Regions from separate parts of the Shewanella sp. GD04112 genome, predicted to be linked through region 1. Evidence: predicted binding sites of a transcription regulator. Region 1 holds the regulator's gene; each other region holds the start of a gene.

Evidence for each region. The regulator sigma-54, encoded in region 1, starts transcription at its own class of promoters, with help from an activator protein. The targets are predictions, from matches to a motif close to GTTGGCACGNNNNTNGNNT.
Region 2: the regulator sigma-54 is predicted to act here: its motif matches at 3,048-3,066, upstream of flgA (flagellar basal body P-ring formation chaperone FlgA).
Region 3: the regulator sigma-54 is predicted to act here: its motif matches at 4,042-4,060, upstream of N7386_RS06145 (YggN family protein).

What each region holds. Positions count from the first base shown of each region.
Region 1 covers NZ_JAOEAL010000001.1:781,465-788,134, reverse strand. Annotated here, with positions in the region: gene lptC (LPS export ABC transporter periplasmic protein LptC) at 1-542, shown strand, start outside; gene lptA (lipopolysaccharide transport periplasmic protein LptA) at 529-1,080, shown strand; gene lptB (LPS export ABC transporter ATP-binding protein) at 1,077-1,808, shown strand; gene N7386_RS03455 (RNA polymerase factor sigma-54) at 1,914-3,389, shown strand; gene hpf (ribosome hibernation promoting factor) at 3,418-3,705, shown strand; gene ptsN (PTS IIA-like nitrogen regulatory protein PtsN) at 3,708-4,151, shown strand; gene rapZ (RNase adapter RapZ) at 4,148-5,002, shown strand; gene N7386_RS03435 (HPr family phosphocarrier protein) at 4,989-5,264, shown strand; gene mgtE (magnesium transporter) at 5,463-6,670, shown strand, end outside.
Region 2 covers NZ_JAOEAL010000001.1:1,477,809-1,484,478, reverse strand. Annotated here, with positions in the region: gene flgD (flagellar hook assembly protein FlgD) at 1-143, opposite strand, end outside; gene flgC (flagellar basal body rod protein FlgC) at 168-584, opposite strand; gene flgB (flagellar basal body rod protein FlgB) at 587-991, opposite strand; gene N7386_RS06590 (protein-glutamate O-methyltransferase CheR) at 1,136-1,975, opposite strand; gene N7386_RS06585 (chemotaxis protein CheV) at 2,077-2,997, opposite strand; gene flgA (flagellar basal body P-ring formation chaperone FlgA) at 3,203-3,910, shown strand; gene flgM (flagellar biosynthesis anti-sigma factor FlgM) at 3,986-4,312, shown strand; gene N7386_RS06570 (flagellar protein FlgN) at 4,315-4,740, shown strand; gene N7386_RS06565 (LPP20 family lipoprotein) at 4,843-5,292, opposite strand; gene N7386_RS06560 (FlgO family outer membrane protein) at 5,289-5,921, opposite strand; gene N7386_RS06555 (flagellar assembly protein FlgT) at 6,161-6,670, shown strand, end outside.
Region 3 covers NZ_JAOEAL010000001.1:1,384,212-1,390,881, reverse strand. Annotated here, with positions in the region: gene N7386_RS06155 (DUF885 domain-containing protein) at 1-1,180, shown strand, start outside; gene N7386_RS06150 (LysR family transcriptional regulator) at 1,803-2,744, opposite strand; gene N7386_RS06145 (YggN family protein) at 3,164-3,985, opposite strand; gene glsB (glutaminase B) at 4,164-5,078, opposite strand; gene N7386_RS06135 (YggL family protein) at 5,078-5,404, opposite strand; gene trmB (tRNA (guanosine(46)-N7)-methyltransferase TrmB) at 5,450-6,166, opposite strand; gene mutY (A/G-specific adenine glycosylase) at 6,346-6,670, shown strand, end outside.

The DNA.
Region 1 (6,670 bases):
CCATTATCGCCTTTTTTGGTACTGCGCTGGTGCTATATTGGCAAGTGCAGCAAAAACGCGGTGGCGATACGGATGACAGCTTGAACGTCAGTGACAGACCCGATTACATTATCGAAGATCTGCGCAGCATTGAGTTTAATGAGCAAGGGCAAGTTAACAGTCGCGTCACGGCAAAGCACATGGAACACTATGAGCTGAAAAACCAAACCGACTTTACTGAGCCCGTCTATCTTGTCTATCCAGACCAAGGTAAAGCAAAATGGCAGATCCGAGCCGACCAAGGTCGACTCAATAAAGATACCGGCAAGGTTGTATTAGAAAATAATGTTATTATCGATGCCATCAGCCCTGGTGAACCCATACAGACATTGTCCACCAGTTTTTTAGAACTCGATCTCAACACTATGATAATGACCTCTGACCGCATCATTTACGTCACAGGGAAAGATTTTAATATTCAAGGGCAAGGCCTTTATGCCGACCTTAACGCGCAGGAAGTGCAATTGACCAGTCAGGTAGTAGGAACCTATGAAGCAAAATAACATATTACTTGCCGGCCTAATGCTAATCACCAGCATGAGCGCCTTCGCCAAGGTCGGTGACTTACAGCAAGAAGTGAAAATTAAAGCCGTTAGCCAAACTGCGGACATTAAAAACAACCAGATCATTTTCTTCGGTCCGGTTGAAGTCACCCAAGGCTCGATTAAAATCCATGCGGATCAACTACGTGCATTTTCTGCCGAAGGGGAAAACAGCAAGATTTTAGTGGCAACGGGGAATCCTGCGACTTACAGCCAAATTCTCGACGATGGACGCCCAGCTTCGGCGAGCGCCAAAGAAATTCGCTACGAAATGGCGACCCGCACCCTGACCTTAACAGGCTCAGCGACCCTAGACCAAGCGGGTAGCCAAGTGACGGGTAACCTTATCCGTTACGATATTATTCAGCAGAAACTAATCGCTGAGAGCACGGGTAGCGGCGATGATCGCGTGATTACCATTATTCAACCTGACAACTATCAGGAAGAGCTCAAGAATCAGCCAGCGGACAAACCTGTGAAAAAACAGGATTCTAAATGACCCAAATCACCTTAAAAGCACAGAATCTCGCTAAGAGTTATAAGAGTCGTCAGGTTGTGAAAGATGTCAGTCTGACGGTCAAAACGGGTCAAGTCGTCGGCCTACTCGGCCCAAACGGCGCAGGTAAAACCACCACCTTTTACATGGTCGTGGGCTTAGTCAAAAGTGATAAAGGCCATATCTTTATCGACGATGATGATTTAACTGCCGATCCTATGCACCTGCGCGCCCGCAAAGGCATTGGTTACCTGCCACAGGAAGCCAGTATCTTTCGCAAGCTGACCGTGCACGACAATATCATGGCGGTACTGCAAACCCGTAAAGAGCTCAATCGCGATCAACGCGAAGAAGAGCTGGAACATCTGCTCGAAGAGTTCCATATCACCCATATTCGCGATAGCCAAGGCATGTCGTTATCGGGCGGTGAACGTCGCCGCGTCGAAATTGCCCGCGCCTTAGCGGCCAATCCTAAGTTTATTCTGCTCGATGAACCCTTCGCCGGTGTCGACCCGATTTCGGTTATCGATATCAAGAAAATCATCGAACAACTCAAGAGCCGAGGCCTTGGGGTACTGATCACAGACCACAATGTGCGCGAAACCTTAGACGTCTGTGAACATGCTTACATTGTCAGTCACGGAAACCTGATTGCCGAAGGAACTCCCGCAGAGATCTTAGACAATCAGCAAGTTAGGGCTGTGTACTTAGGTGAACAATTCAGGCTATAGTTACTTAAACAGAGCCAATTAGCCTTGAATTTTGGCTTATCAGCACCATCAATATGATAACAAGCGGCCTAAATTCAAAATAATAACGTAGGGATCAGCGGTAACATGAAAGCGTCACTCCAGCTCAAACTGGGTCAACAGTTAACCATGACGCCACAACTTCAACAGGCCATTCGTCTGTTGCAATTGTCGTCATTGGAACTGCAGCAAGAGATCCAGCAAGCCTTAGACTCTAATCCTCTTCTCGAGCTGGAAGAGGAGCAATTCGACGCGCCTACCGAACGTAAGCAAGATATCGCCGATACCGACTTTAGCGAAACGACAGCTCAGCCACAGGAACAAGACAATTCCACCGTAGACATTGCCGAGTCGCTGACCAAAGAATCCCTGCCCGAAGAACTCCCCATGGACACCACTTGGGATGAAGTCTTTACCGCATCACCAAACTCAGGTGCTGGCGCCAGCCGTGAAGATGACATGCCCTTCCAAGGGGAAACCAGTGAAGGCCTGTACGAACATTTAGAATGGCAGAAAAACCTCACGCCCTTCTCTGAAACCGATTTAGCCATCGCCACCGCGATTATTGATGCCATCGACGATCAGGGTTATCTCACTCAAAGTACTGAAGATATCCTCGAGGCCATGGGCAATCCAGAGATAGAACTGGATGAAGTCGAAGCCGTACTCAAGCGCATTCAACACTTCGATCCCGTTGGTGTCGCCGCAAGGGATTTAAGCGAATGTCTGCTTATCCAACTCTCCCACTTTGCGCCGGATACTCCACACCTCGAAAACGCCCGCATGTTGATCAAAGATCATTTAGATCTGATCGCCGCCCGCGACTTTAGATTGTTAATGCGTAAGACCAAGCTTAAGGAAGATGATCTGCGCGATAGCATTGCCCTCATCCAAACCTTAAACCCTCGCCCCGGCTTACTCATCACCCCTGTTGATGAAGAATATGTCATCCCCGATGTGTCGGTATCGAAGAAAAATGGCCGCTGGGTGGTCGAGTTAAACCCGGACTGCATGCCAAAAATCAATGTTAATCAACAATATGCAGCCATGGCACGCAGCACTAAAAGCCAAGCCGATAGCCAATTTATCCGCGGGCATCTGCAAGAAGCCAAGTGGTTTATCAAAAGCCTTGAAAGCCGTAACGAAACACTGCTCAAGGTGGCAAACTGCATAGTGCAATATCAACAGGGCTTCTTCGAATACGGTGAAGAAGCCATGAAACCTATGGTCCTAAACGATATCGCCGAGGCGGTAGAGATGCATGAGTCCACCATTTCACGGGTGACCACACAAAAATACATGCATACCCCAAAGGGACTTTTTGAACTAAAATATTTCTTCTCAAGCCACGTCGGGACTGATGATGGCGGTGAGTGCTCATCCACGGCAATCAGAGCCTTCATTAAGAAACTGGTTGCAGCGGAAAACCAGAAAAAACCATTAAGCGACAGCAAGATGGCACAACTTCTGGCAGAACAGGGAATTAACGTTGCGCGCAGAACCATTGCGAAGTACCGAGAGGCGATGCTTATTCCCCCTTCCAATCAGCGTAAAAGTTTATAGCCTAAAGTGGAAATCGGAGGACGTTTATATGCAAATAAACCTGAGTGGACACCATATCGAGATTACTGAATCGTTACGGGCTTATGTTGAGGAAAAGTTTTCAAAACTTGAACGTCATTTCGAACAGATCAATAATGTGCACGTTGTGCTCAATGTTGAGAAAATGCAACAAATTGCCGAAGCGAGAATAAACCTCACCGGTGGTGAAGTCTTCGCGACTTCAGAGCATGCAGATATGTATGCTGCCATAGACGTCCTGATCGACAAGCTTGATCGTCAGGTTATTAAACACAAAGAGAAGTTAACAAAACACTAGCAATGGAACTTCGTACCATACTGCGGCCGGAATGCACGACCTGCGCCACTCCGGGCAGTAAGAAAAAGGTACTGGAACTTATCAGCGACTTAGCCGCTGCCCAGTACCCCACCCTCTCATCTCAAGAGATCTTCGAAAGCCTAGTGGCGCGCGAAAAGATGGGGAGCACAGGTATAGGTAACGGCATCGCCATTCCACATGGTCGATTAACCGATATAACACAACCCATAGCCATATTGGTGAAATGTGAGGAGCCGATAGCCTTTGATGCTATCGATAAACAACCTGTCGACATTTTATTTGCGCTGCTAGTGCCTGCTGACCAATGTCAACAGCACTTAAGCACTTTGTCCTGCATGGCTGAAAAGCTCAGCGACAAGCAAATATTGAAGCAATTGCGCAAGACGCATGATGAAACGGAACTCTATCAGGTAATCACTGGATGAAACTGGTCATAGTGTCAGGGCGCTCAGGCTCAGGCAAATCGGTCGCACTAAGAGTGCTGGAAGATCTCGGCTACTATTGTGTCGATAATCTTCCTTTGCCGCTGATTGGCAGCTTACTCGAACAGCTCAAGGGCAGTAACGATCTCGTCGCCATCAGCGTCGACGTGCGTAACCTGCCGGAGCAAGACAAGGTACTCGTCAAACAGCTTGCTAGCCTGCCAGAGGGCACTGAACTTACCAGCTTCTTCTTAAACTCCAGCGATAAAGTACTGCTAAAGCGCTACAGCGAGACTCGGCGCTTACATCCCTTATCTAAGAGCCGAGTATCACTGCAGGAAGCCATTAAGCTTGAAGGCAAGTTGCTCGAGCCCCTGTCACAGCAGATGGATCACTACATAGATACCTCGAATCTGAATATCTATGAACTCAGCGACCAAGTACGGCAAATCCTGCTTGGCAGTGTCGATAAGGAACTGGTGATCAACTTCGAGTCTTTCGGTTTTAAGCATGGTATGCCAACCGAAGCCGACTTTATGTTTGATGTGCGCTTTTTACCCAACCCCCACTGGGAACCCGAGTTGCGCCCCCTCACAGGTTTAGATGAACCTGTGGCAGAGTTTTTAAATCGCCAGCCACTGGTCAATAAGTTCATCTGGCAAATCGAGAATTTACTCGAGACTTGGTTACCCCACTTAGAGCGTAATAACCGCAGCTATCTGACCATCGCCATCGGCTGTACTGGTGGTCAACACAGATCGGTTTACGTGGCCGAACAACTGGCTAAACGCTTTAGCAACGGCAAACACAAAGTGAATGCCCGACACCGAGAGTTAAGTCATGCCAAAGCTTGAGCGCCAAGTCACCATCTGCAATAAGCTTGGTTTACATGCCCGCGCCGCCACTAAGCTCGTGGTGCTTGCGTCTGAGTTTGATGCCAGCATTACTCTGATCCAAGGTGAAAAACAGGCCTCTGCCGCCAGTGTTTTAGGGTTACTTATGCTAGAAACAGGCATGGGTAAAACCATTACCCTGATTGCCGAAGGCCCAGATGCCGAGCCTGCGCTCAATGCCATTTGCGCGCTTATCGACGCTAAGTTCGACGAAGCCTGCTAATAGCCCCGACATCTCACCTCGATGCTCCCTGCCGTTATTCAGTACCCTGTTTGGTTTTGATTTCAGCACCTTATACCAGTAAAACACATTTGTGACTCGACGCCCTCCCGTGCGCTCAATTACAATATACTGCTGCGCTTTGGCTTAGTCCTCAACAGCCAAACGCCACCCATCCACCGTCACCACCTTGGAGGAAACATGCCTGTAGAAGCCTCAGACAGCTTACAAGTCGAACAACGTCTCGACCAACTGAGCCATGCCCTCAATAGCGGTATGTTTGTGCATGTCAGGCAAATGCTGCAAAACATGGCGGCGTCGGATATCGCATTGATTTTAGAGTCCTCGCCCCCTAAGGCGCGGCAAGTGTTGTGGCAACTTATCGATCAAGATCAGCTTGGGGATATTCTCGATGAACTCAGTGAAGAGTTAAAAGATCCGCTGATCCGCGCCATGAGTCCAGAGCGGGTCGCCAAGGCCACCGCCAGTATGGATACGGACGATCTCGCTTATATCCTGCGAAGCTTGCCGGATACCGTCTATAAGCAAGTATTGCAGTCAATGAGTCTGCAAAACCGCCAACGGGTGGAGCAGGCACTCTCATACCCCGACGAAACCGCGGGCAGCCTAATGAACACAGATACTGTGACCTTAAGGCCCGATGTGAATATCGATGTGGTACTGCGTTATTTGCGCCAACGGGGCAATCTGCCCGATACCACAGACACCTTATACGTGGTGGATAAGCACGATCGCGTACTTGGCGGGGTCAAACTTGCGGATCTGCTCACCTGCGATCCCAATACTCATATCAGCAGTATTATCGATACCGATATCGAGAGCATTCCCGTGGGCATGTCCGACAGTGAAGTCGCGCAGCTGTTCGAGCGCCATGACTGGGTATCCGCCCCCGTGGTCGATAGTGAGGGCAAGTTACTCGGGCGTATCACCATCGATGACGTGGTGGATGTTATCCGTGAAGACGCCGAGCACTCCATGATGGGGATGGCGGGGATGGACGACGATGAAGATACCTTCGCCCCTGTAGTGAAGAGCACTTTCCGCCGCTCACTCTGGCTGACAATTAACCTGTTTGCCGCCCTGTTAGCAGCCTCTGTCAGCAATATGTTTGAAGGCACAATCGAACAATTCGCCACGATTGCGATTTTAATGACAATTGTCCCTAGCATGGGCGGGGTCGCGGGTAATCAAACCTTAGCTCTGGTGATCCGTGGGATTGCTTTGGGTCATATTGGCCAGAGTAACGCCCGCTGGCTGATTGGCAAAGAACTCGCCATTGGCTTTTTGAACGGCCTCATGTGGTCGATTTTGGTGTTTATCGCGGTATTAGTTTGGAAAGATGATATGGCGCTTGCCAGCCTGATTGGCGGCGCAATGCTCATCAATAT
Region 2 (6,670 bases), 700 kb from region 1:
CTAGGCAAGCGGATCCCATCTAAAAATGGATTGCCGGTTGATGTACTCGTTGTGCTCGTGGTATTAGTCGCCACCGTATTCGATTGGCTCTTAGCTTGAGTCGTCTGAGCCGTATTCTGGCTAAGTTGGTTAATGAGGCTCACAGCTTACCTCCTAAATCGCGCATGTTATTTACCCATCCCAAGTGTTTGTTGCAGCATAGATTTTGCGGCTTCTGCGACTTGAACATTCATCTGATATGAGCGAGAGGCAGAAATCATATCCGCCATTTCTTCCATGACATTCACATTCGGCTTATAAATAAAACCATCCGCATCCGCCATCGGATGATCGGGCGAATACTCTTTTAATAGGGGTTTATCGCTCTCAACAATGCCTTTTACTGCAACACCTTGAGAAGCTTGCTGTTGGCTCTGCGCTTTCGCCATTTCAGCTTCAAAAATGGGATGACGTGAGCGGTAAGTTTTATCAATACTGCTAGAAACAGAATCGGCGTTAGCGATGTTACTCGCCGTGGTATTGAGTCGGACGGACTGGGCTGACATACCGGAGCCTGCCACATCAAAAATGCTAAATAAACTCATGATTAATCCCCTCTCAGCGCTTTTTTCATGCCGCTAAACTTACTGTCCAAAAATCCCAGAGACATTTGATATTCGAGCGCATTTTGCATAAATGCCGACTGTTCCTGTTGAATATCCACTGTATTGCCATCTCCAGTATCTGGCTGATTTGGCACACGGAACTTCACGTATTGTCCCGTTAACTGTGCGAGGCCAAAATGCTGCTCATCGCCTGTCATCTCAAGGCTATTGCGTTGCTGTTGCTGGGTTTTCGCAATATTTAAGGCCGCAGAAAAATCGACGTCACGGGCTTTATAATGTGGCGTATCGGCGTTTGCGATGTTGCTTGAAATTACTTCGGCACGCTCGGCACGTATCCCCAAAGTAAATTGGTGCACACCTAGTGCCTTATCAAAATTAATCGCCATAAAATTGCCTCCATCGTGACTCTCACGGGAACAAAGCAATTCATGTGCCAAAAAACAGAAACTATCAGAAATGTGTAGAAAAGGGGTTTGACGGGGTAAAAAATTACCGACTCATGTCGGTAATTTTTATTTAATATCATAATATTAAGTCTTTTTCTGGTAATAGATACCCGGGTTGCAACGAACCATATCAAATTCATCCGTCAGACCCGCAATCGACTCTGACGCGCCGAGAAAGAGTATGCCCTTCGGATTTAAAGCGGCAGCGAATTGCCGCAAAATTTTTGCTTTTGCCTCTGGGGCAAAATAGATCAGCACATTTCGACAGAAGATAATGTCGAACTTGCCGAGTAAGGTGTAACTCTCAAGTAAGTTATGGGCGCGAAAATTGACTAAACGCTTAACGTTATCCTTAACTCGCATGTTGCCAGAGGGCAAAGCATCAAAAAACTGGCGCTTACGTTCCTCGGATAAACCACGCGCTAGCGCCAAACTATCGTATTCGGCATTTTTGCAACGTTCCAACATCGAAGGTGAAAGATCGGTTGCTTGAATCGAGGCGCCGCCCGGCAAAGCTCCCGGCTTCTTCTGTTGATATTCTAAGATAGTCATTGCCAACGAATAAGGCTCTTGGCCAGACGAGCAGGCAGCGGACCATATTTTTAATGGACGCCCCAACTTACTGTATTCAGGTAACAACACATTATTGAGCAACTCAAACGGATAACGGTCACGAAACCATAAGGTTTCATTGGTAGTCATGGCGTCGATCACTTCTGCCCGTAAGGCTCGCTCCGTGGGCTTCATCGAATGTTTTACCACATCGGATAACGAAGGCAGATTATATTTGCCCATCAAGGGAGCAAGACGGCTACGTACTAGGTATTGTTTATTTTCCCCCAGTACGATGCCGCTGTGTTGTTCTAGGAACAACCTAAATTGATTATATTCGGCTTCAGCGAGTGATTTGTCAGGCACATTCACGTCCTAGATCCTATAGCAAGCACCCAAATAAGTGCCAACAATCATGTAATAAGGGCTAGATTATAGCGTAAAGCGCTACTAGGCACTAACCCACACTTTCACTACAAACTTAAATGCTTGTTCACTGCTGCCGCTAATTCATCAGGATTGAATTTCGCGATAAAGTCGTTGGCGCCTACTTTTTGCACCATGGCCTGGTTGAACACGCCGCTGAGTGAGGTATGTAAAACGACCTTAATATGCTTAAGTTTTGGATCGTCGCGGATTTCTGCCGTTAAGGTATAACCATCCATTTCAGGCATTTCGATATCAGAAATAATTAATGGGATCTCTTCGGCGACATTGTTCATTTCACCAGCAATCGCCTTTAACTTGTCCAATGCCTCGCGGCCATCTTTTGCCGTATCAATCTGTAAGTTTAATGATTCCAACGCGCGAATAATCTGTTTACGAGCCACAGCCGAATCATCAATCACCATGATGTGATAATGCTGACTTCTATCGATAGTGAGCTGCTCATTGACTTCTTCACTAATCGCGGTTTTTACTGGGGAGATTTCATCAAGAATCTTTTCAACATCGAGAATTTCGACTAACTCGCCTTCAATTTCAGTCACCGCCGTCAAATAGGAATAACGGCCAGCACCTTGCGGTGGCGGCATAATAGCTTCCCAATTCATGTTGATGATACGTTCAACTGAACTGACCAAGAAACCTTGCACGCTGCGGTTATATTCTGAAATGATAATAAAGCAATTTTCGGTACTCGCGAGCGGACGTCCGCCAGTTGCGGCACTTAAATCGATCACTGAAATGGTCGTTCCGCGAATATGTGCCACCCCTTTGACGTAGGGATTAAGTTTAGGCAAGGCCGTTAATGGTGGACACTGCAGAACCTCTTTCACTTTGAATACGTTAATCCCAAAACGTTGACGACCATTCAACTTAAATAGCAATAGTTCTAGTCGGTTTTGACCTACGAGTTGGGTGCGTTTGTTGACTGAATCAAGAATACTCGACATAACTCTGCCTTGTTGTTCTGTTTATGTACGGCCATAAAACTCGTTTGAGTATAGGCATATTAATTGCTTGCGTCTTGTTATCCATAACCATAGTTGAAACTGAGTCAAACTTCTGACACGAAATTTTGGCCTTAACGACACAGGACAGTTTCACGTTTGATAAAAGTATAGGTGCATTCTGGCGTTACAAGCTAGTCTCTTCATTATGAAAGTAAATTTAGTATATTTTTTATGTGTTATCGCATTATTTCTCACCTCGGCGGCCAATGCAGCTCCCGAGGTACCTAGCGTATCGGCGATATCAGAGTTAGCTAAAGCCCTTATTAATGAAAAGATTTCAGTGCCAGCGAATGCCAAAGTGGAAATCGCTCCCCAACCTATCGACAACCGACTACTGCCAGCACAATGCGCATCCCCAATAAAAGTTGAACTAGCATCCGATAGGGAAATCAGCCGCAACAACACAGTAAAAGTCAGCTGTGATACACCTGATTTGGCCTACCCTTGGCAGATTTTTATGTCGGTGCGTGTTGATATTCTGTTCCCTGTGGTCGTTGCCAGCGAAACACTGGCGCCAGGGGAGTTAATCAGTCCGACTCAGGTTGAAATCCGTTATATTGATCAAAATAGTTTACGCGGAATGCAATTTAGCGATACCAGCCAACTTTCAGGCGTACGGGTTAAACGCCGTGTTGCCAAAAATTTTCCCATTTTTGCCAACAACCTTTGCTTTGTCTGTAAGAATGATTCAGTGTCGATTTATGTCCGTTCCAGTAATTTTGTGCTAAAAACCGTGGGTGAAGCACTGCAAGATGGTAATATTGGTGACCAAATTAGGGTCAAAAATAGCAGCTCAAACAAGGAACTAGATGCTATAGTCACAGCCATTGGCGAAGTCGAAGTTAGAATGTAAAATAAGCTAAAGCTTTTCGTTGGGCTGCCGATACCCCAGTTAAGAAATCCCGTATACACGACGCTGGAGCCTAAAATGGCAATTGATATTAGCAAATTTAACGCCGGAGCGGCCGCGCAAGTCCGTTCAAACAGTACTAAAAAGAGCAGTGAAAGCGAGCAATCGACTCAGGTTGCGGCCAAATCGACTCAACAAAAAGGTGACTCTGTTGTCATTACGGCTCAAGCTCAACAGCTACAAGGAGCTCAAACCAAAATGGCCAGCCTACCTGAAGTCGACCAAAAGAAAGTCGCTGAAATTAAGCAAGCGATTGCCGAAGGTCGCTATAAAATTGATCCCGAAAAGTTGGCGGCCAACATTGCCAGCTTCGAAGCTGAATTGAATGACCTCAATAAAGAGTAACTATGACAGAAATAGCTAAACTGGTAGATCAACAACACGCCCATTTGGCTGTTCTTAAACAGATTATTCTTAAGGAAAAAGGCGCTTTGGTTGACCAAAACGCCGATTTGCTTTTATCGCTTGCGGAGCAAAAATCAACATGCCTGCAAGAACTCAAGGCCAACGATGACTTACTGGCCAATCACAGCGATAAATCCTTACTCTCCTCGCAAGTAGAACTATCCCATAAAATGGCCGCCGTAAAAGAGGCCCTTGCCGAATGTAAGGATCTTAACGCTCAAAATGCCAGTCTCATCGAGATGAATTTGGCGAGTCTAAACCGTTTTGCCCAAGCCTTACAGGCGAGCCGAAACGCGACCACTCTGACTTATAACGATAAAGGCAGAACTTCGACCCTTTCTAGCTTAGGCAATGATTTAAAAGCATAAGTCGAGCAGTAAATAGTAAACGGGATATAAAAAAAGCCGCGCTAAAACTGAGTGCGGCTTTTGTTTATTGGTACTGCAAGGACTAGTCACCCTGCCCTAGTGCTAAAAATAGGTAACGTCTTTAATTCTTTGTGGGCGGCTCTGCTGTTGGTAAATTTGCCATACCTTGGCAAAATCAAGCTCCAACTCAGTGACATAGTGATCCCCTGCCGGATAGCTTTTTACCACTCTCGCGCCGCGGATCACCCCAGTCACAGAAGCTTTAACATTGTCATCTGTCAGCATCCAATCACTGACACTGCTATTGGCGGTGATCTTTTGTCCATACACTTGTTCAGCCAGTTCACGATAAGCCACAATTTTTGAGGCCTGCATCGCCATCAATACTCGTTGGGACTGCTCTTTAGCCGGTTGAGTCGCAAGCGGGGCATAACCTATGGCCGTCAGCTTAGGAAAACTGCTTGGCGGTACATCTTCCCACTGAACATATTTATCTTTGGCAGCACACCCTGTTAGTAGGAGCGCCGCAACAATGAATAGGTAGCGTTTCATTTTCCATCTCCTAGCACTCGCACTTCATTCATACCAGGGCTCGACTGGCGGTATAAAATCCCATCCTGAGAGATAACTTGCTCTGAAGGCTGCATGTAATTACTCAACTCTTTTTGGGTCACATAAGTTTGAGAGGCTGAGACCACACGGTTATTACTCAGGGTGACAATTCGTGTGTTGATTGCCATGCCATTAGTCGTGGGACTCATCGTCGATACCACAATATGGTCAACGGGTAAGTTGGTCGAAAGCTTTTGCCAATCGCGCGTCAAAATAAAATCGCCATCAGCCGTCACATTCAGCCCATCACCTAAATTCAAATCCACCACATTAAACATAAAGCTATGCAAAGACGTCATGAGCCCTTGCTGGAGCTGCTGCGCCAGCGCATTGGTGCTACTCAAATTCCCCACTAACACAGGCGTGGCAACAACGATAGGTTGGTCGGGACGCAAGGCATCATTCTGCTTGACTAGCTCAGTCACAATGCGCTGCGCGAGATGATTAATTGTCGCCGTAGGCGGCAAACCATTGCCGTCAGCTAAGCTAGGTTTGGGCGGTGCCACGGGTTTAGTCGCACACCCAACCAGCACTAACAGTGCCAGAGGAATGAATGCACGCTTAAGCATAGAAGTAACCTCGTCATCAGTATCAATGTGGCCCAGTGGGAGCCGCAATCTTTGCCATAAAGCAAGCAAGTATTAGACCAAGTCAAAATATTGCGCTTAATGAACTCTTCAGATTATCGACAAATCTATTGATAACTTTATCCCTATACCACGATAAATCAGGCATACAATTTGCTTGGAGCCATAAAGCACCGCCAGTAAACTGACTCATCCTAGCAATTTTAGTTAAGGGCTTATTGATGAACATACTAAGAAAGAACTTGCTCATAATCAGCAGCCTACTGCTATTTGCTGCACAGGCAAACGCCGAATGGGTCGAGGCCAGTGGAGAAGCGGTGATCACCAATGGCAACATCGCCCAAGCACGTGAAGAAGCCATCAATCAAGCGGTGAGTTATGCCACGCTCAGTACCGGTATCCAAATCACCAGCGAACAGCAAACGACTAACGGCAACTTAACGCAAAACAGCTTTGCGATTAATCGTTATGCCCAGGCGATTAGCATTCAATTGGTGAGCGAGCGTATTCAAGGCAATAAAATCTATGTATCCCTCAGGCTCGATCTCAATGATGATCCAACCCAGCAATGCCCGGCAGGCCAATTAAAGGCCGCCATCTTAATTCCCCAAGCGCAAATAAAAGACCGAGCACAGTTACGCTACGGACAATTATCGGGATTTGAAGAAGTCATCTCCGAGAAACTGGGTAATAGTATTGATGGCTACTCATCTACTGGTTTTAGCCATATC
Region 3 (6,670 bases), 600 kb from region 1:
CAGTGCGTTGTTGGCGGATTTTCGCAAAAAAGTGAATGCGCTCAGCATCTCTGAAACAGAAAAAGCCCAGCTTATTGCCGATGCAGAAAAAGCACTGGTCTCGGAAGTTGAGCCCGCATACAAGACGCTTATCGCCTATATCAAAACCTTAGAAGCCAAGGCCGATACCCGCGATGGGGTTTGGAAACTCCCCGACGGCGAGGCGTTTTATAACAATGCCCTTGCGCGCACCACGACTACCCACATGACGGCGGATGAGATCCATCAACTTGGTCTTGCCGAAGTGGAGCGCATCCATAATGAAATGCGCGCCATTATGAAAAAGGTGAATTTTAACGGCACCTTGCAAGAGTTCTTCGCCTTTATGCGCGATGATCCGCAGTTCTATTATCCAAATACCGCCGAAGGCAAAGCGGCATATTTAGCCGATGCAACCAAGCTTATCGATAATATGCGCTCACGCTTGGATGAAGTCTTTAAGGTCAAGCCTAAGGCGGCCATGATAGTCAAACAGGTTGAAGCCTTTAGGGAAAAGTCCGCGGGTAAAGCCTTCTATGAACAACCGGCGCCCGATGGCTCTCGCCCTGGCAGCTACTATGCCAACCTCTACGATATGAAAGCCATGCCCAAATACCAGATGGAAGCACTGGCTTACCATGAAGGGATCCCTGGGCACCATATGCAAATCGCTATCTCACAGGAGCTAAAGGATATTCCTAAGTTCCGTAAGTTCGGTGGCTATACCGCCTATATCGAAGGTTGGGGGCTCTACAGTGAGTCTTTCCCGAAGGAGATGGGCTTATATGCCGACCCTTACTCCGATTTTGGTCGACTGGCGATGGAGTTATGGCGAGCTTGTCGTTTAGTGGTCGATACCGGGATCCACGCAAAAAAATGGACCCGCGAACAAGGGATAGCTTATTACGTCGATAATACCCCTAACGCAACATCCGATGCGAAGAAAATGGTCGAACGTCATATCGTTATGCCATCACAAGCTACTGCCTATAAAGTTGGAATGATTAAGTTACTCGAGTTAAGACACAAGGCGGAAAAACAACTGGGTGATAAGTTTGATATCCGGGATTTCCATACTTTAGTCTTGGCAAATGGCGCGCTGCCTTTAGATGTACTGGAAGAGCAAGTCGATCAATGGATTGCTAGCGTTAACAAAGCCTAAACTTGAAACCGTGGGAGGCTAACGCTAGCCTCCCTTGAACGCCTTGCCAATAAAATCCTTAAATCGCAGCCAATAAAAAAGCCACTATTAAGTGGCTTTTTTATTGGATTTATCACCGACTTGGTCATAAAACCCTATCTCACTGTGGGTCACTATATTTGATGTATTAAGCAAGTAGCTAACACTCGGTGTGACTTTAGGGTACAGAGAGACAAAACTCGTTTCCCGCACTCAACCATCAGAAAAAAATTACCTCAGCCTAATGAGCTGAGGTAAACCAAAAACTAGGATGATGGTTTAAAAGCCAACATTGTTTTAGTTCGCAAACTTCTGCTGGCTGTGATCCGAAACTGCATTGCTGCCAACCTGTACGCTAATACCAAAAGGGGTCATTTCCAGTAAAAGTGTAGGACTCAGGTCATTCCGAATCATCTGGCAACCATTGTATCCATTTAAGAACAGACTTCAATACACCTACTAAAAAGCTGTTTTAGAGAACCCTAAAAAACCAAACTAAAATACAAACTAATCTCGATACAAATAATTGATTTTAAATGAATTTCAAAACCATCAAACTCTCTAAAAATGCATTAACCGCATTTTAAGAACAATGTTTCCAAAATTACTGACGTTCACTGAAGAGTTCCGCATAGGGAATGTCCCAATAAGGCGGATTACCAATGTGGTCTTTAATAAACTCAATGAAAGCACTCACCTTAGGCGCTAAGTGTTTACGGCGTGGGTAAACGGCCTGTAGCGGTAAATGATGAGTCAGTTGCCAATCCCTCAGCAGCGGCACTAAGGTGCCCTTAGCGATTTCATCTTCCATCAAGTAACTGGCAAGATAGACAACCCCTAAGCCACTGATCGCAGCTGATTTTAAAGCGGGAGCGTTATCCACTCTAAAGTTACCAGAGACACCTATCTCACAGTAATCATCGCCCTTTTTAAACTGCCACATGCTGTGCTCATGCCACTCACCTTGATACACCAAGCAGTTATGGTCGACTAATTGCTCTGGACGCGACGGTTCACCATGTTTAGCAATATAATCAGGCGAGGCAACGAGTAGGAACTGACACTTCATCAAAGGGCGCGCCACCATACCCAAGGGAAGCTGCTCAGACATAGTTAACAATAGGTCTAAACCTTCGCTGACTACATCCACCTTATGATCTAATAAGCTGACTTGCAGCTCGAGTTCAGGGTGTTTGGCCATAAATGATGGCAGCGCGGGAATAATATGCATAGCACCAAAGGACTGGGAAATCCCCACCTTTAACACGCCGCGGGTGGCATCGTTTAAGTTATGCACGCTAGCAATGGCCTGTTCGGCATCGCGAAGCAACTCTTCACCTTGCAGATATAACAAATGTCCAGCTTCAGTCAGACTTAAGCTTCGAGTGGTACGCTGGATCAGTTGAACACCGAGTCTATGTTCGAGATCGGCTACCTGCGTACTGACCTTAGATTTAGAGATCCCAAGCCTTCTTGCGGCGGCACTAAAACTACCAGCTCTGGCCACATGAGTAAAAATCGCAATAGGTTCTAACAGTTCTAACATGGAAAGTCGCCTTAAGCAGTTTCGACAGTGATATTAACTTTCGGAATAGCATAGGAATGCAGCACAAATGCCTTGAAGCATCCCTCAATGCCTTAATATCTCACAGCAATTGGGTTCGTTGTAGAGATTTAGCCCGAAAAAGTCCGCTAAAGTAGAGTGTTCTATCTGACTGAATTGCCAGCTTTTCATTATATTTTAAGAGTATACCAAACATTAGTCTTTAGAATGTAATATTCCATAGTAAATAGCCGCAAGCAATCAGATTAATATCATTCCGCTTGGCTAAAATGAATCAAGAAAAAGCCCCAGACACTTAACGTACTGGGGCTTTTTCATTTATATCACTGTATTTATGATGTCAGTTAGCTCGGCATTACCTGACTCCAACCAGTGTTGGTTTTAAGCTACTCTGCCGAGCACTATTCACGTAATTCATGGTGAGTGTTTTGAGTCAACACATAGGGCGCTAACTCTGGCACTTCTTTACGCAGTTGATTCTCAAGCACCAGCAGGTTTTCAAAACGGTCACATAAACGGTCGGCTTTCGCTTCAATCCCCTTAGATTGGGATTCAATTTGCTGCTCAATATCATCGCCTAATCTATCCATTTTTTGTGAGAATGCGTCCATCTTAGCTTCGAAGGACTCACCGTCGCCCGCAAGGATTTGGCTGCCGATATTCATCATTAGAGTGCCAATGGAGTTTTGCACGATTTGCTCCATTTCCTTATCAAATTCGTCGTTAAAGGTGTTTTGCATCGACTCTTCAGTCGCACCAAGGTAAAAACTATCGCCCTGCTTGTAGGCTACGGTATCAACACGCTTCTGCACTCCCGCCATCATCTCATCAAACTTAGCGCCTGCCGCATCGCCCATCAGTGGTGTTAAGGCCATACTCACAGCTTGAGAGGCCAATGCAACCGCTTCGTTGACTAATTCAATGACCTCAGGAACCTGAGTCGACACCTCATCGGCATACTGGCTCACGAGCTTTTTCTGTTTGTCGGTTAAGGTTACCTGCTTGCCTTCAACGTATAACTTGTCGACCTCGATGCGATACTTCTCAGCGCCCTTCTCGCTCATCACTAATTTTTTCGGTTCGACTCTCACATCATAGTTAAGAGAAACCTCACAGCGCTCATCGATTTGCGGCTCGGTTTTCGCTTGTGCTGATTGCAAGCCAGAAGCGCTTAAAATAACACCCGATAATGCCACTCCGGTTAATAGTGTATTTATCTTCATTGTTGTTCATCCTTTAATCTGAGGAATTCGACTAAGCTAACATGCTAAAAGATGAATAGCAGAAGATGTGCCAACTTTGTAACAATATGATTAGTATGAAGTTATAAAAATTAGCACCGAGAGCAGATTAGTGAATTTCACTAATATTTAGCCTAACAGTGCTAATAAAAGAGTTAAATCAGAAGATTGAACGTCCGAGACGCTGGCTGAGATGCTCAAGCATCGCCGTCCCTGCGAGGGAGTTACCTTGATTGTCTAATTCGGGTGACCAAACGCAGACCGAGAGTTCCCCGGGGATCACCGCAATAATGCCGCCGCCAACACCGCTTTTACCAGGCATACCAACACGATAGGCAAACTCACCTGCGCCGTCATACAAGCCTGAGGTTGCTAACAGGGCATTTAATTGCCGAGTCTGCACCTGCGAAATAAGTTCAGTGCCATCTAAGGTTTTACCACGGTTGGCTAAGTACAACATCGCCCGCGATAGGTCGGCGCAATTCATTTTTAAGGCGCAATAATGAAAATAAGTGCGCAGCACTGTATCGACATCGCCTTGAAAATTACCGAAGGATTTCATCAGATAAGCGATGGCCGCATTGCGAGCACTATGCTGATATTCAGAATCCGCCACTTGCTTGTCGAAACAGACTTTATCGTTTTGACTCAGCGCCCTGACCAATTCCAACATCCGATGCTTAGGCGCCCCTAAACGGCTCTGTAATAAGTCAGCGATAACTAACGCGCCAGCATTAATAAAGGGATTGCGAGGTTTACCCCGCTCGAGTTCAACTTGGACTAGTGAATTGAAGGAGTGTCCCGAGGGTTCTTTACCGACGCGGCTCCAAATTTCGGTTTCTTCATATAAAGTTAGCGCTAAGGTTAAGCTGAAAACTTTAGAAATACTTTGAATTGAAAATGGCTCAAGGTAATCGCCTGCGCCTATGGTTTCACCGTCAATTGTGGTCACAGCAATGCCCAGTTTACCAGCATCAACATTGGCGAGCGCAGGGATATAATTAGCAACCTTTCCTTGGCCGAGCAAGGGCCGAACTTTGTCGACCACTTCCTCTAATAACGCCTGTTCTGGCATTAACTCCACCAGATATCGTACAGATCGCTAACTTCAAGTTGAGTCACTTTTTGACCCGCCCAGAAAGCCTTCACTGCAGCAACATCTTCTTCGGTACACTTACCGATAGTTTGGGTAGCAATAATACCTTCCCACTCGATATGACCACCGCCGTGGAAACCTAACTTACGGGCTTCAATGACTTCATCGATAAACTTATCGACTGTTGCATCAATATCGGCTTCAGAGACAGATGCATCGAAGGTCCAAGTAATGTCAAAACCTAACTCTTGGAATTCATCAACGCGCATTTTCTTACGTAAACGACGGCTACGATTCTTTGCCATAGTGATTTTCCCCGTTGTGTTAAAAAATAAAATCCATAAAAGATGTTAAGCGATACGCTCAAACATCAGATCCCACACACCATGGCCGAGGCGATGACCGCGGGCTTCAAATTTAGTCAGTGGGCGATGATCTGGGCGCGGCACCACGGTACCATCGGCGGATTGGTTTTTGTAACCATTGGCCGCATTCATCACTTCCAGCATATGCTCGCTGTAGTTTTCCCAGTCGGTTGCCATATGGAACACGCCGCCAATCTTTAGTTTGCGGCGGATAAGCTCAGCAAATTCGGCCTGCACGATACGGCGCTTGTGGTGGCGCTTTTTATGCCAAGGATCGGGGAAGAACAACTGCACGCGAGCAAGACTGCCATCGGCGATAGCATGTTCTAACACTTCCATTGCATCATGGTGATACACGCGAAGATTAGTCACCCCAGCAGCGGCAGCGTCACTTAAGCATGAACCCACGCCAGGCTTATGGACTTCAATACCGATAAAGTTCTGCTCTGGAGCTTCTTGCGCCATTTGTACTAAAGAGGCGCCCATGCCGAAACCAATTTCCAGTACGGTATCGGCTTCGCGACCAAACACTTCGGTCAGGTTTAATGGTGTTGGGCTGTAATCTAAGCCCATTGTTGGCCACTGAGTCTCAATGGCTTGCGCTTGACCTTTAGTCAAACGACCTTCTCTTAGGACAAAGCTTCTGATCTTACGCAGATACTTGCCTTCTTCATTAAATTCAGCGGTAGTGACTTCGCTCATTTTTGCCTCGTCTCGTGGACAACACCATCTAAAAAGAAGGGCATTATCCAAAGTTCAACTTACAGTGCAAGCACTAATGGAGGCGAAGTATAACAAGATTATCCTAGAGAGCGAATCTAGGCCGATTTTTCGATGGGGTGTTACTTGTTTGCCAACCAATCTCCCGCTACACTGCGCCGATGAAATCTACAGCCTCCTTTGCTACACGTATCGTTAATTGGTACGACACCCACGGTCGTAAAACCCTCCCTTGGCAGCAAGATAAAACCCCATATCGCGTATGGGTTTCAGAGATTATGTTGCAACAAACTCAGGTAGCGACTGTAATCCCCTATTACCAGCGTTTTATGGCACGTTTCCCCGATGTGTTAGCCCTCGCTAACGCGCCGGATGATGAAGTACTGCATCATTGGACTGGGCTTGGTTATTACGCCAGAGCTCGCAATCTACATAAAGCCGCTAAGATGGTTCGCGATCTGTATCAGGGGCAATTTCCAACAGACT